DNA from 2 places in the Paludibacterium flexuosum genome. Region 1 is predicted to be linked to the other one. Evidence: riboswitches for the same ligand, from Rfam matches in the RefSeq annotation. Region 1 holds a riboswitch; the other holds the start of a gene.
The links. A riboswitch is a leader RNA that binds a small molecule or an ion and turns the genes downstream of it on or off. The one in region 1 is predicted to bind thiamine pyrophosphate.
Positions count from the first base shown of each region.

Region 1 (5,846 bases):
TTCCCGACTTGGCTGCAAACTGGCACAAACGGCCGGTCTGAGCGGTGAGTCGAAAATCTTGCAGCCATAGTCATGATCCAGCTGAATACAGGGTATGCCGGCCGGCTTGCCCTCCGGCATACCCGGGATTGCCGAACTGATGGAGGGCGCAATACAGCAGGCACCACAGGCTGGTCGGCAGTTCACTTCTTCTAATTTATTCATATGTCTTATGACAATTTCCAGCAGACTTCACAAACGGGTCAGATAGACACTAAGATGAGACAAATACCCGTCTGATGGCCTGGCCACGATGATCAAATGTATCAATATTTCTGACCTCAAGGTCGGAATGTTCATTCACGATCTCAACTGCGACTGGATGTCTCATCCTTTCCTGAGAAATCGCTTTGTTGTCGCGCACGAAAGTGAAATCCGCAAAATCGCTGAATCCGGCATTCACGAAGTGTATATCGACACGTCAAAAGGCTTGGATGTCGTGCATGCCCCCACGCTGCAAGAGGTCAAAGCGCAGCTGGAAAGCGAAATGCGGGAAATTGGCGTGGAAGCGGCGCCGGCCAGCGAAAAACGCGCAACCGCCACGGAAGAATTCGGTCGGGCCAGGATGGTCCATGAAGAGGCACACCAGATCATCCATGGCATCCTGCACGATGTCCGTCTGGGCAAACAGGTCGATCTGGAACTGGTCACCCCCTCGGTGGAAAAAATGACCAGCTCGATTTTGCGCAATGACGGTGCCTTGCTGGCGCTGTGCCGCATCAAGGACAAGGATAACTATACCTTTCAGCATTCAGTCAGCGTGGGGGCGCTGATGGTCACTTTCTGCAATGCGATGAATATGGGCAAGGAAGTGATTCACCAGGCCGGCATTGGCGGCATGTTGCACGATATCGGCAAGATGAAGATCCCCGATGCCATCCTCAACAAGCCGGACAGGCTGACCGAGCGCGAATTCGCCGTGATGAAATGCCACGTCGTCGAAAGCAAGGCCATTCTCTCCCAGGCACGTGGCATCACCCAGACCTCCATTACCGTCGCGGCACAGCACCACGAGCGTCACGATGGCAGCGGCTACCCGGAAGGCCTGAAAGGCCATGAAATTTCTCAATTAGGTCAGATGGCCGCCATTGTCGATGTCTATGATGCACTGACATCCGATCGCTGCTATCACAAGGGCATGCCACCGACCGATGCCCTGCGCAAAATCTATGAATGGTCCAAATTTCACTTCAATCCGGATCTGGTACAAGCCTTCATGCGCACCATCGGTATCTATCCGGTCGGTACGCTGGTCAGACTGGAAAGCGGGCGACTGGGGGTCGTCGTTGAACAGAACGAAAAGAATCTGGTCTCGCCCAAGGTCAAGGTCTTTTTCAGTCTGAAGAGCAATGCCCACATCCCGCCGGAAATTGTCGACCTGTCGCGCAGCATGGGACATGGTGGCGCCGACAAAATCGTGCGGCATGAATCACCGGAGAAACTGCGTCTTGATCCGCTGAAATTCATTTGAGTGCCAGCGACGTCCCGGGCACCGGATACTTCAGGGCATTTTTCTCCATCTTGTTGCGTACTGCCTGATCCAGATCGATTTTCATGACCCCTGCCAGGCGGACCAGATACAACAACACATCCGCCACTTCTTCCTGCAGATGCTGATAGCGCGCCGGGTCATCGACCGGCATGTTCAGCACCTGTTCATCCGTTTGCCACTGGAAAATCTCCGCCAGCTCACCGACTTCTCCCGTCAGGGCCAGCATCAGATTGCGGGCAGTATGAAAGCGTTGCCAATCACGTTGATCGGCAAAATGCTGCAGGGCCTCCAGCAAGGCAGAGACCTCAATCAGAGGGGTTTGATTCATAGCGGTTTCACGTGAAACGCCCGGTCAGCCAGATACGGCTCACCGGGCGCGGAGTGGATCAACTCAGACCTTCATCCAGCAAGACTTTTTGCACCATCGGCCGTTGGGCAATACGTTGCTGGTAAGCCTGCAGCACCGGCCAGCGATCCAGCGGCAGCTTGACGTAATGGCACCAGCGCAGGCAGGTGAACAGATAACCGTCCGCCACACTGAAAGCAGGCAGCAAGGTTTCCTGACGTGACAGATGTTCGGCAACAAAATCCAGCCGCTTGCCCAGTCGCTCCAGGGCCATCTGCCGCACCGGCTCAGGCGTATCCGGCGAAAAGAGCGGACCAAAAGACTTGTGTACTTCGCTGCCGATGTAATTCAGCCACTCCTGCAAGCGGTAGCGCGCCATGGTGCCATTGGCCGGTGCCAGTTGCTTTTCCGGTACCTGGTCGGCGATGTACTGCACGATGGCGGCCCCTTCAGTCAGCAGTTCACCATTGTCGAGCAACAGTGCCGGCACACTGCCCTTCGGATTGATGGCCTGAAAGGGCTGTCCACTGGCGGTGACATGCGGCTGGGCACGAATGTCGACTTTCTCGATCTGGTACACCAAACCCGATTCTGCCAGTGCAATGTGCACAGACAGAGAACATGCACCGGGTGCGTAATACAGTTTCATGGGTTTCCTCCTGTTGGCGGACAAGCTCAGACTTTGTCGTACAGTTTACTCCCGGAAGCGACAAACTCGATGGCTTTGCTTTGCATGCCCTGCTGCAGCGCCGATTCGGCAGCAATACCCTGGCGATCCGCATAGGCGCGCACATCCTGGGTAATCTTCATCGAGCAGAACTGTGGTCCGCACATTGAGCAGAAATGGGCCACTTTGGCACTCTCCTTGGGCAGGGTCTGATCATGGAATGATCTGGCGCGATCGGGATCGAGCCCCAGATTGAATTGATCTTCCCAGCGGAATTCAAAGCGGGCTTTCGACAGCGCATTATCACGGATCTGTGCGCCGGGATGTCCCTTGGCCAGATCCGCCGCATGTGCTGCCAGCTTGTAGGTGATGATGCCCTCCTTGACGTCATGGCGATCCGGCAGGCCGAGGTGCTCCTTGGGCGTGACGTAGCACAGCATCGCCGTCCCATACCAGCCGATCTGCGCCGCACCAATGGCCGAGGTGATGTGGTCATAGCCCGGTGCAATGTCGGTGGTCAGCGGCCCCAGGGTGTAGAACGGTGCCTCGTGACACCAGTCCAGTTCCTTGTCCATGTTTTCCTTGATCAGTTGCATCGGCACATGGCCGGGCCCTTCGATCATCACCTGAACATCATGACGCCAGGCAATCTGCGTCAATTCACCCAGCGTCTTCAACTCAGCGAGCTGTGCTTCATCATTGGCATCGAAAATCGACCCCGGACGCAAGCCGTCGCCCAGAGAAATCGCCACATCATACTGGGCGAGAAGCTGGCACAGCTCGTCGAAATGCGTGTAAATGAAATTTTCCTGATGATGAGCCAGACACCATTTCGCCATGATCGATCCGCCCCGCGAGACGATGCCGGTCAGGCGATTGGCTGTCAGCGGTACATAGCGCAGCAGCACCCCGGCGTGCAGCGTGAAATAGTCCACCCCCTGCTCGGCCTGTTCGATCAGAGTATCGCGCAGAATTTCCCAGCTCAGATCCTCTGCCTTGCCATTCACCTTCTCCAGTGCCTGATAAATCGGCACGGTACCGACCGGCACCGGGCTGTTGCGCAGAATCCATTCCCGGGTTTCATGAATGTTCTTGCCGGTCGACAGATCCATGATGGTGTCCGCCCCCCAGCGAATCCCCCAGGTCATTTTGTCCACTTCGTCGTGAATGGAAGACGACAATGCACTGTTGCCGATATTGCCATTGATCTTCACCAGAAAATGGCGACCAATGATCATCGGCTCACTTTCCGGGTGATTGATGTTGGCCGGAATAATGGCCCGGCCGGCCGCGATTTCCGCGCGGACAAATTCAGGCGTGATGCTTTCCGGCAAACGGGCGCCAAAGCCCTGCCCCGGATGCTGACGCGACAACAGCTTCAGCATGCGCTCCTGTCCTGCCGCCTGCAGGCTCTGCAGATAGTGTTCACGATTGAGGTTTTCCCGAATCGCGACGAACTCCATTTCCGGGGTAATGATGCCGCGTCGGGCGTAATGCATTTGAGTCACCCTGGCCCCCTGTCTGGCCCGCAATGGGGTACGTTTCAGATTGAAGCGCAGCGCATCCAGTGACGCATCGGCAGCACGTTGCCGGCTATAAATGCTTCCCAGTTCTTCGACCACTTCGCAATCCTGCCGCTCGGCGATCCATTGTGCCCGCACCGGTGTGAGCCCGTCTTCCAGACTGATTTTCACAGACGGATCGGTATAGGGTCCGCTGGCGTCGTAGACATAGATCGGCGGGTTGGCTTCGCCGCCCAGCTGAGTCGGTGTATCGGCTTGTGAGATTTCCCGCATCGGGACACGCAAATCCGGCCTGCTGCCGCTGACATAGATCTTGCGCGAATTGGGTAAGGGCTGAATGGTGGCCTGGTCGAGTGTAATACGAGATTCAGAATGAGATGGCGCGTTCATCATGCCCTCCATGGCGATGAAACGGCGTGGGGCATGAAATGCTACAGAGCAGCACCGCTTCCCTACGCCGGAGTTAACCGGATCAGGTTCGAAGGGTATTTCTCACCCGTCAGTGTTGTCGGAATACGAAAACCACTGGCAGGACCCCTAGCGATGCTGTGAAGGTAAGGCAAATATGGGATAATCGCAAGTTATTGTCATAATGCTGCGGAGTGTGCTGAATGGATTTCGAACAAGCGCGATTCAACATGGTCGAGCAACAAATCCGCCCCTGGGAAGTACTGGATCCGACCATCCTCGATTTGCTGTTTCACGTGAAACGCGAAGATTTTGTCGCCGATGATCAGCGCGCACTGGCGTTTACCGATGTCGAACTGCCCTTGCCCAATGGCAGCCGCATGCTGCAACCAAAGCAAGAAGCCCGCATGATCCAGGATCTTGCCCTGCAGGCGGGCGACAAGGTGCTGGAAATCGGTACCGGCAGCGGTTATGTCACCGCCTTGCTGTCCAGACTGGTCGAACAGGTCTACAGCATCGACTGTGATGGCAGCATGCAAGCCATCGCAGCCGATCATCTGCATCAGGCAGGCTGTCAAAACGTGCAGCTGATCCATGCCAACGGTCTGGAAGGTCTGGCTCAACATGCGCCTTTCGATGCCATCTTCGTCGGTGGTTCGCTGCCAGTGGTACCGGAAGTACTCAAGCAACAGCTGGCAGTGGGTGGTCGCATGATGGTGACGGTCGGTCAGTTGCCAGTCATGTCTGTGGTTCTGGTGCGCCGTGAAAGCGACAACGTGTTTGCCGAGACCAAGCTGTACGAAACGGTCCTGCCCAGACTGCAAGGCAGTGAAGCCCTGCAACCCGAGCAGTTCGTCTTCTGATGGCGATGGAAATCACCTGCGAAGCGCTGGCGGCAAGGCTGAATTCGTCGGAGCCGGCGCCGCTGCTGCTGGATGTCCGCGAAGACTGGGAGTGGCAGATGGCGCATATCGAGGGATCGGTGCATCTGCCGATGAATCTGATTCCGTTGCGCCATAACGAACTGCCGGACGATCGTTTGATCGTCACGGTCTGTCATCATGGCATGCGCAGCCTTCAGGTCTGTCACTTTCTGCGTCAGGTCGGTTTTGATCAGGTACTCAGCCTACACGGCGGTATTGATGCCTGGTCAGCCACCATCGATGATTCAGTACCGAGATACTGATCCCCCGCCCCGGCGGGGTTTTTCTTTTCATTGCCAAGATTGATTCATGTCTGATTACTCCTTCCTGTCGCCAGCCATTGAGCGTGTCGAACCCGCCTGGCGTGCCATTCTGGATCGGCCAGCTGTCCGCACGGCTCTTCACTCCCTGGATCAACAGTTAAGCGCACGCCAGCAGGCAGGCCACC
Region 1 covers NZ_AP029060.1:2,443,343-2,449,188, reverse strand. Annotated here, with positions in the region: gene AACH39_RS11645 (YkgJ family cysteine cluster protein) at 1-204, opposite strand, end outside; gene AACH39_RS11640 (HD-GYP domain-containing protein) at 293-1,510, shown strand; gene AACH39_RS11635 (nucleotide pyrophosphohydrolase) at 1,503-1,859, opposite strand; gene gstA (glutathione transferase GstA) at 1,918-2,526, opposite strand; gene thiC (phosphomethylpyrimidine synthase ThiC) at 2,553-4,457, opposite strand; TPP riboswitch at 4,500-4,616, opposite strand; gene AACH39_RS11620 (protein-L-isoaspartate O-methyltransferase) at 4,679-5,338, shown strand; gene AACH39_RS11615 (rhodanese-like domain-containing protein) at 5,338-5,661, shown strand; gene ung (uracil-DNA glycosylase) at 5,708-5,846, shown strand, end outside.

Region 2 (5,846 bases), 1.1 Mb from region 1:
CGTGTGCCAGACCGAACAGGCAGGCACCCAGCAGAGCCAGCAGGGTGAAGCGCGCCGTATTGTACAAAGCCCGCCAGACCTCCGGCTCGGTCAGCACCTGCCAGGCGGCTCCCGCCGTCAGCGCCCGCCAGGCAATCGCCGCCAGCGGCGCCAGGGCCAGCAAGCCCAGCAACACAAAGGACAGGCACAGCAGGCCATATTGCCAGGCATCCCCCGCCGCCACGCGCGCCTGCGGCTCACCCCGCAGCGGACGCGCCAGCACCCGCTCCAGCCAGGCATAGGCCAGTGCTGCCAGCCCGGTGGCCAGCAACACCGTCAGCGCCAGCGAACTGGCATCGGTCAGATTCAGCTCATAGGCCACCAGGGTATAAATCTCCACCTCCACGGTGGCGTAATGCTGCCCACCGAGCAGCAAGGCCAGCCCAAAGCCGGAAAAGCAATAGAGAAAAACCAGACACAGCGCAGAACAAATCCAGGGCATGGCACCGGGCAGCTCAATGCGCCAGAACACCCGCCAGGGGCTGGCGCCGAGCGAGCGCGCCGCCTGCAAACGATGCGCCGGCAGACGGGCAAACCCTTCCTGGGCTGCACGCACCATCAGCGGCAAGTTGTAAAACAGATTGCCATACAGCAACAGCCAGGGCGTGTCCTGGCCATGCAGGCCGGTCAGCCCCTGCGGCCCGAACAGGGCCAGCACCCCCATGGCGGCCACCAGGGTCGGCATGACAAAGGGCAACATGCCCAGCCGGATCAGCCAGCGACGGCCGGCAAACTCCAGACGTGCCAGCGTCCAGGCCACCGGTACGCCGAACAGCAGGGCCAGCAGACAGGTCAGCAGCGCCTGCCCGGCAGACCAGAGCAAACGCCAGCGATAATAAGGATCGGACAAAAAGGCCAGCGACAACGCGCCGGCCCCTTCGGCGATCAGCCGCCCCAGTGGCAGGACCACCAGCGCGGCCAACAGGGCCAGCGGCAACCACGCCAGCCAACGCATGGAACGCATCTTATTTGAGTACCACCTGAGTCCAGCGCTTGATCCAGCCTTGCCCCTTATTGCGGAGCGTTTCAGCCGACGGCGTCTGGTGTGCGGCAGGCTCGTTGGCATAGGAGAACACCGGGGCCTGCGGCGTACCGCTCATCACCGGATACATCCACATGGTCGTCTGCAGATCCTGCTGCACGGGTGCCGAACGCAGGAAGGCGATGAACTTCTCCGCCGCCGCACGCGCCTGACCGCCCTTGATCAGGCCGGCACCTTCCACTTGCTGATACACGGCACCAGACAACGGCAGGGTCGCCACCGGCGACTCGGTCAATTTGACTTTACTGAAAGCCACTTCTGCCGCCGGATCGGTCGCATAGCTCAGCACGATCGGCCGGCTGCCGCCGTTGTGGGAAAACTCGGTGTTATAGGCGGCGCTCCAGTCATTCACCACTTTGAGACCGTTCTGGCGCAGCTTGCCCCAGAAGGCAAAAGCCTTGTCCTCGCCGAGGGCACCGATGGTGGCATACAGGAAACCTTGACCGGTACTGGACGTTGCCGGGTTTTCCACGACCAGCAGATCGCGATAGGCCGGCAGGGTCAGATCGTCCAGCGACTTTGGCAACGCCAGCTTGCTCTTGGCAAACCAGGCCTTGTCATACACCAGGGTGACATAACCGTAATCGGTGCTCACCAGACCATCCGGCAAGCTGTAACGTGCCTTGCGACCATCGGATTTCAGCGTCAGCGGCTCGATCACCCCGGCCTTGGCCGCCTTGCCCACCAGCGAATTGTCCAGACCGAACACCACATCGGCGATCGGATTGGCGCGGGTGAGAATCAGCTTGTTGAGCATTTCGCCGGCATCACCGCCCTTGATCAGCTGAACCTTGATACCCGTCTGCTTTTCAAAGTCCGCCAGCAGCGGTTTGGACACATCGAAGGAACTGTGGGTGATGACACGAAGATCGGCAGCCTGGGCACACAGCGCGGCGGCACAGAGGGAAACGGCGAGGCAAACTTGGCGCAACTTCATTCGGACACTCTCCAAAAGGCGCGGGAGCGTGGCCGCAGCGAACTGTGCCGATCACGCTCCCTACGCTGGTACGAACCAGATCAGGTAATCAGGGTATTTCTCAGCCGACAAGCCCCTGAATGGACGTCGGCACCCCCGGTGACAGTACGTCATTATACATGTTGTGACGAAGAAGCTGGCATCCTTGACCACGGCCATCCGCCAGCTTGTTTTGCGCCAAATCCAACGTCATAGGCATTTTGTTTGCAAATTGCTTTGTAACAGTTCATTTTTAATGCAGGATAGAGCCCTTGAAGCACACGAGCGACGCAGCACTGGCATGACCACTACCCTTGGCAGACCTTCGGCGATGACCCAACCCGCATCCGAACATGTCGCGGCACAAGCCGCCAGCGCAACGGAAATAAAGGCACCGGAAAGCGATACCGCACTGGCCAACATCGCCATGCCGCTGGGGGAGTCGATTATCAAGTTGCAGCGAGACAGCAGCGTCCTGCTGTACGGCATCCTGCAGCGCAATCGTGCCGTCACCCAGCAATCGGACTTTTTCCGCGTGCAATGCCGCGGTTATGCCATCAACCAAAACGGCAGCTGGGGCGCATTTCCGGAAGACGAGGCGCGCTTTCACGCCAGCCGCAACTGTGCCTGGGTCCGCGTCGACCACCCGAGCCGCTCGATCACCTTTGGCCCCAAGGCGGGCATCCTGATCACCGACACCCTGCAGGGGGCCGGGCTGGATGACTTCTTGTTCGCGGCCGTCATCGCCTGGGTCAAGGGGACCTATCCGGAATACAGTGCCAGCCCCGGCATGCTGATGATTCAGGCCGGTACCAGCGAGTCGGAAAGACTGCACAAACAGGCCTTCTTCGCCAAGCAGGGCTTCGATTTCGAATGGAGCGACGAGCAACAGCGCTCCGGTCTGTATTACAAAGACAAGGTCAACCGGCTGATTGGTGTCTGCGAAAGCACCATGATTGCCGAATTCGGCGGCGAGGCCATTTTGCAGACCCTGATCAAGCAGGACCAGGATCGGCACGAACTGCAGCAACGCATGGAAAAAATCGAATCGCTGAACAACGCCGTGCACCAGGCGCTCGACAAGGAGCGCCATACCACCCAGGTGCTGGCCGTGGTGCTGGTCGTGGTGATGATCATCGGCCTGTGGGCGCTGTTGTAAACCGCGCGCCGCTCAGAGCGTTCGCAGCCTGACCGGGGCCATGCCCAGGGGCTGGCGCCAGGTCTGCACCAGCAACACCCCGCCCAGCACCAGCGCCCCACCCACCAGGTGATACGCGTGCAATGATTCGCCCAGCAGCAGGCTGGCAATCGCCACCGTGATCACCGGCATCAGATTCATCAGCGCGGCCGTACGTTGCGGCCCCAGCGCCTGCACCCCGGCCAGCCACAACATCGGCGCCAGCAACGATGCCGGCAAGCCGGCATACAACACCAGCGGCAGGGCGACCAGACGGACACCGGGAGCACCGGCCGCCAGGTAATACACCAGCAGGAACCCCACCGCGCACCAGATTTGCAGGCACAGCGAGGCCCAGCGATTCAGTGCGATCGGCCAGCGCTTGAGCAAAACGCTGTAGGCGGCATAGGCCAGGCAGGCCAGCAGCATGATGCCATCGCCCGGCGCCACCCCCAGCCGCAGCAAGCCCGCCGGATGGCCATGGCTGAGCAGATAGACCAGTCCCACCAGCGACAGGACACCGCCGACCAGATCGCCACGCGTCACCCGCTCGCCCAGCCAGAGGACCGACAGCGCCACCGTCAGCAGCGGCAACGTGGCCTGCAGCAAGCCCATATTGGTCGCCGTGGTGGTTTTGGCCGCCAGGTAGGCCAGACACTGGTAAGCCACCATGCCCAGGAACCCCAGCAAGACCAATTGCCCGGCATGACGGCGGATCAGCACCCGCTGCGCCAGCCAGTCGCGCCAGACAAAGGGGGTCATGCACAGCGCAGCGATCAGCCAGCGATAAAACGAAATCGCCGCGGCATCAATGCTGCCGGCCGACAACTTCGACACGATGGTATTGCCACCCCAGATCAGCACCGCCAGCAAGGGCAGCACATAGTGTCGGGAAGAAACGCGCATAAGAAATATCCGTCATCACAATGACAGTATTGTCGGCCAGACTGATTCAAGGGATATAATGCAAACCAGACAATCCATACCGAAAGCCTGCCATGCCGGCCAGCAGCGTGCTGTTTCCGCCTGACCTGACGACCCTGCCCTATCCGGTCTATCTGCGACTCAATGAATTTGCCACCAATGACCGCTTTCTCAGCCATCGCCACCCCTGGGGCCAGCTCAGCTATTCCGCCAGCGGCGTGATGGCACTGACCATCGATGGCCGACCATTTCTGGCGCCACCACAATATGGCCTGTGGACGCCGCCGGATCATGAACACGATGCCCACACCCTGCAAGGCGGCCGCCATCATTCGGTCTATATCGATGCCGACTACTGCCGGGATCTGCCGACACAACCCTGTGCCCTGCAACTGGGGCCGATCCTCAAGGCGATTCTGGAAGACTTTGCCGCACGCGGACTCAACGTGCCGCAAACCGGGGCCGACCGGCGTCTGACCGATGTACTGCTGGACCAGATGCAACTGGCACGGTGCTCAGACAGCTACCTGCCGGCCAGCAACGACCCCCTGCTGTCACGCCTGCTGAGCGCACTGCAACAAGCGCCGGGCAATAACGACACCCTGGCGCAATGGGCCGACCGGCTGCACAGCACCGAACGCACCCTGGCCAGACGCTTCCAGCGCGAACTGGGATTGAGCTTCAGCGAATGGCGACAACGCCTGAAATATCTGACCGCCTTATCGATGCTGGAGCAGAACCTGAGCGTGCAGCACATTGCCCTGGATCTCGGCTACAGCACCGCCTCGGCCTTCATCGCCATGTTCCAGCGACTGGCCGGCGTGTCACCGGACCAATACCGCCGCCAGCATCCGGCGCAGTAGGCAGACCATGCTCACGACACAAAAAAAGCCGCGGACTGTGCCGCGGCGAGGGAGCAAAACAACCTTCTTATGACGAACTGAAACCGACCCACTCAGCTCAGGCTGATCTTGCCCTGGGCCAGCATGAAGCAGGCGATCACACCCAGCACGGCCATGAACAGGGCCAGCGCTGCCTCGAAGCCCTTGAAGGGCTTTTCGCCACGTTCCCACTTGGCCCACCAGTAAAAGGCAATCCCCGGGGTATACAGAATCATCGACAGGAACAGGTATTTCAGTCCTGCTGCATAAATCAGCCAGACACAGTACCCCGTTGCCAGCACGCCGATCAGCATGTCGCGATTGCGCGCCCGGCTACCGGCGGGATACCCCTGGCCGCGCAGTGCCACCATCCAGGCATAGCCACCACACAGCAGATAAGGGATCAGCACCATCGAGGTGGCCAGCGACAGCAGGGCCAGGTAACCGGCCGAGCTATACAGCGTCACCAGCAACATCACCTGAATCAGACCATTGGTCAGCCACAGGGCATTGACCGGAGACTGATGGCGGTTGACCTTACCGAACATTTTCGGGAAGACCCCGTCACGCGCGCCCAGGTAAGGAATTTCAGCCGGCAGCATGGTCCAGGCCAGCAGCTCCCCCCCCACCGCAATGATCAGGCAGGCGTTGATCAGATCGGCCCCCCATGGCCCGACGACGTGCTGCAGCACACCGGCGGCAGACGGATTCTTCAGGCCGGCCAGCTGCGGCTGGCTCATGATGCCCAGCGACAGCACCGACACCGCCACCAGCAACGCCGAAGTCAGCAGGAAGCCCACCACGGTGGCACGACCGACATCGCTCTTC
Region 2 covers NZ_AP029060.1:1,367,119-1,372,964, forward strand. Annotated here, with positions in the region: gene AACH39_RS06485 (iron ABC transporter permease) at 1-1,003, opposite strand, end outside; gene AACH39_RS06490 (thiamine ABC transporter substrate-binding protein) at 1,005-2,018, opposite strand; TPP riboswitch at 2,058-2,165, opposite strand; gene AACH39_RS06495 (hypothetical protein) at 2,338-3,195, shown strand; gene AACH39_RS06500 (DMT family transporter) at 3,208-4,119, opposite strand; gene AACH39_RS06505 (helix-turn-helix transcriptional regulator) at 4,212-5,000, shown strand; gene arcD (arginine-ornithine antiporter) at 5,093-5,846, opposite strand, start outside.
Region 2: linked by a shared signal. The riboswitch ahead of AACH39_RS06490 (thiamine ABC transporter substrate-binding protein) and the one ahead of thiC (phosphomethylpyrimidine synthase ThiC) in region 1 are both predicted to bind thiamine pyrophosphate.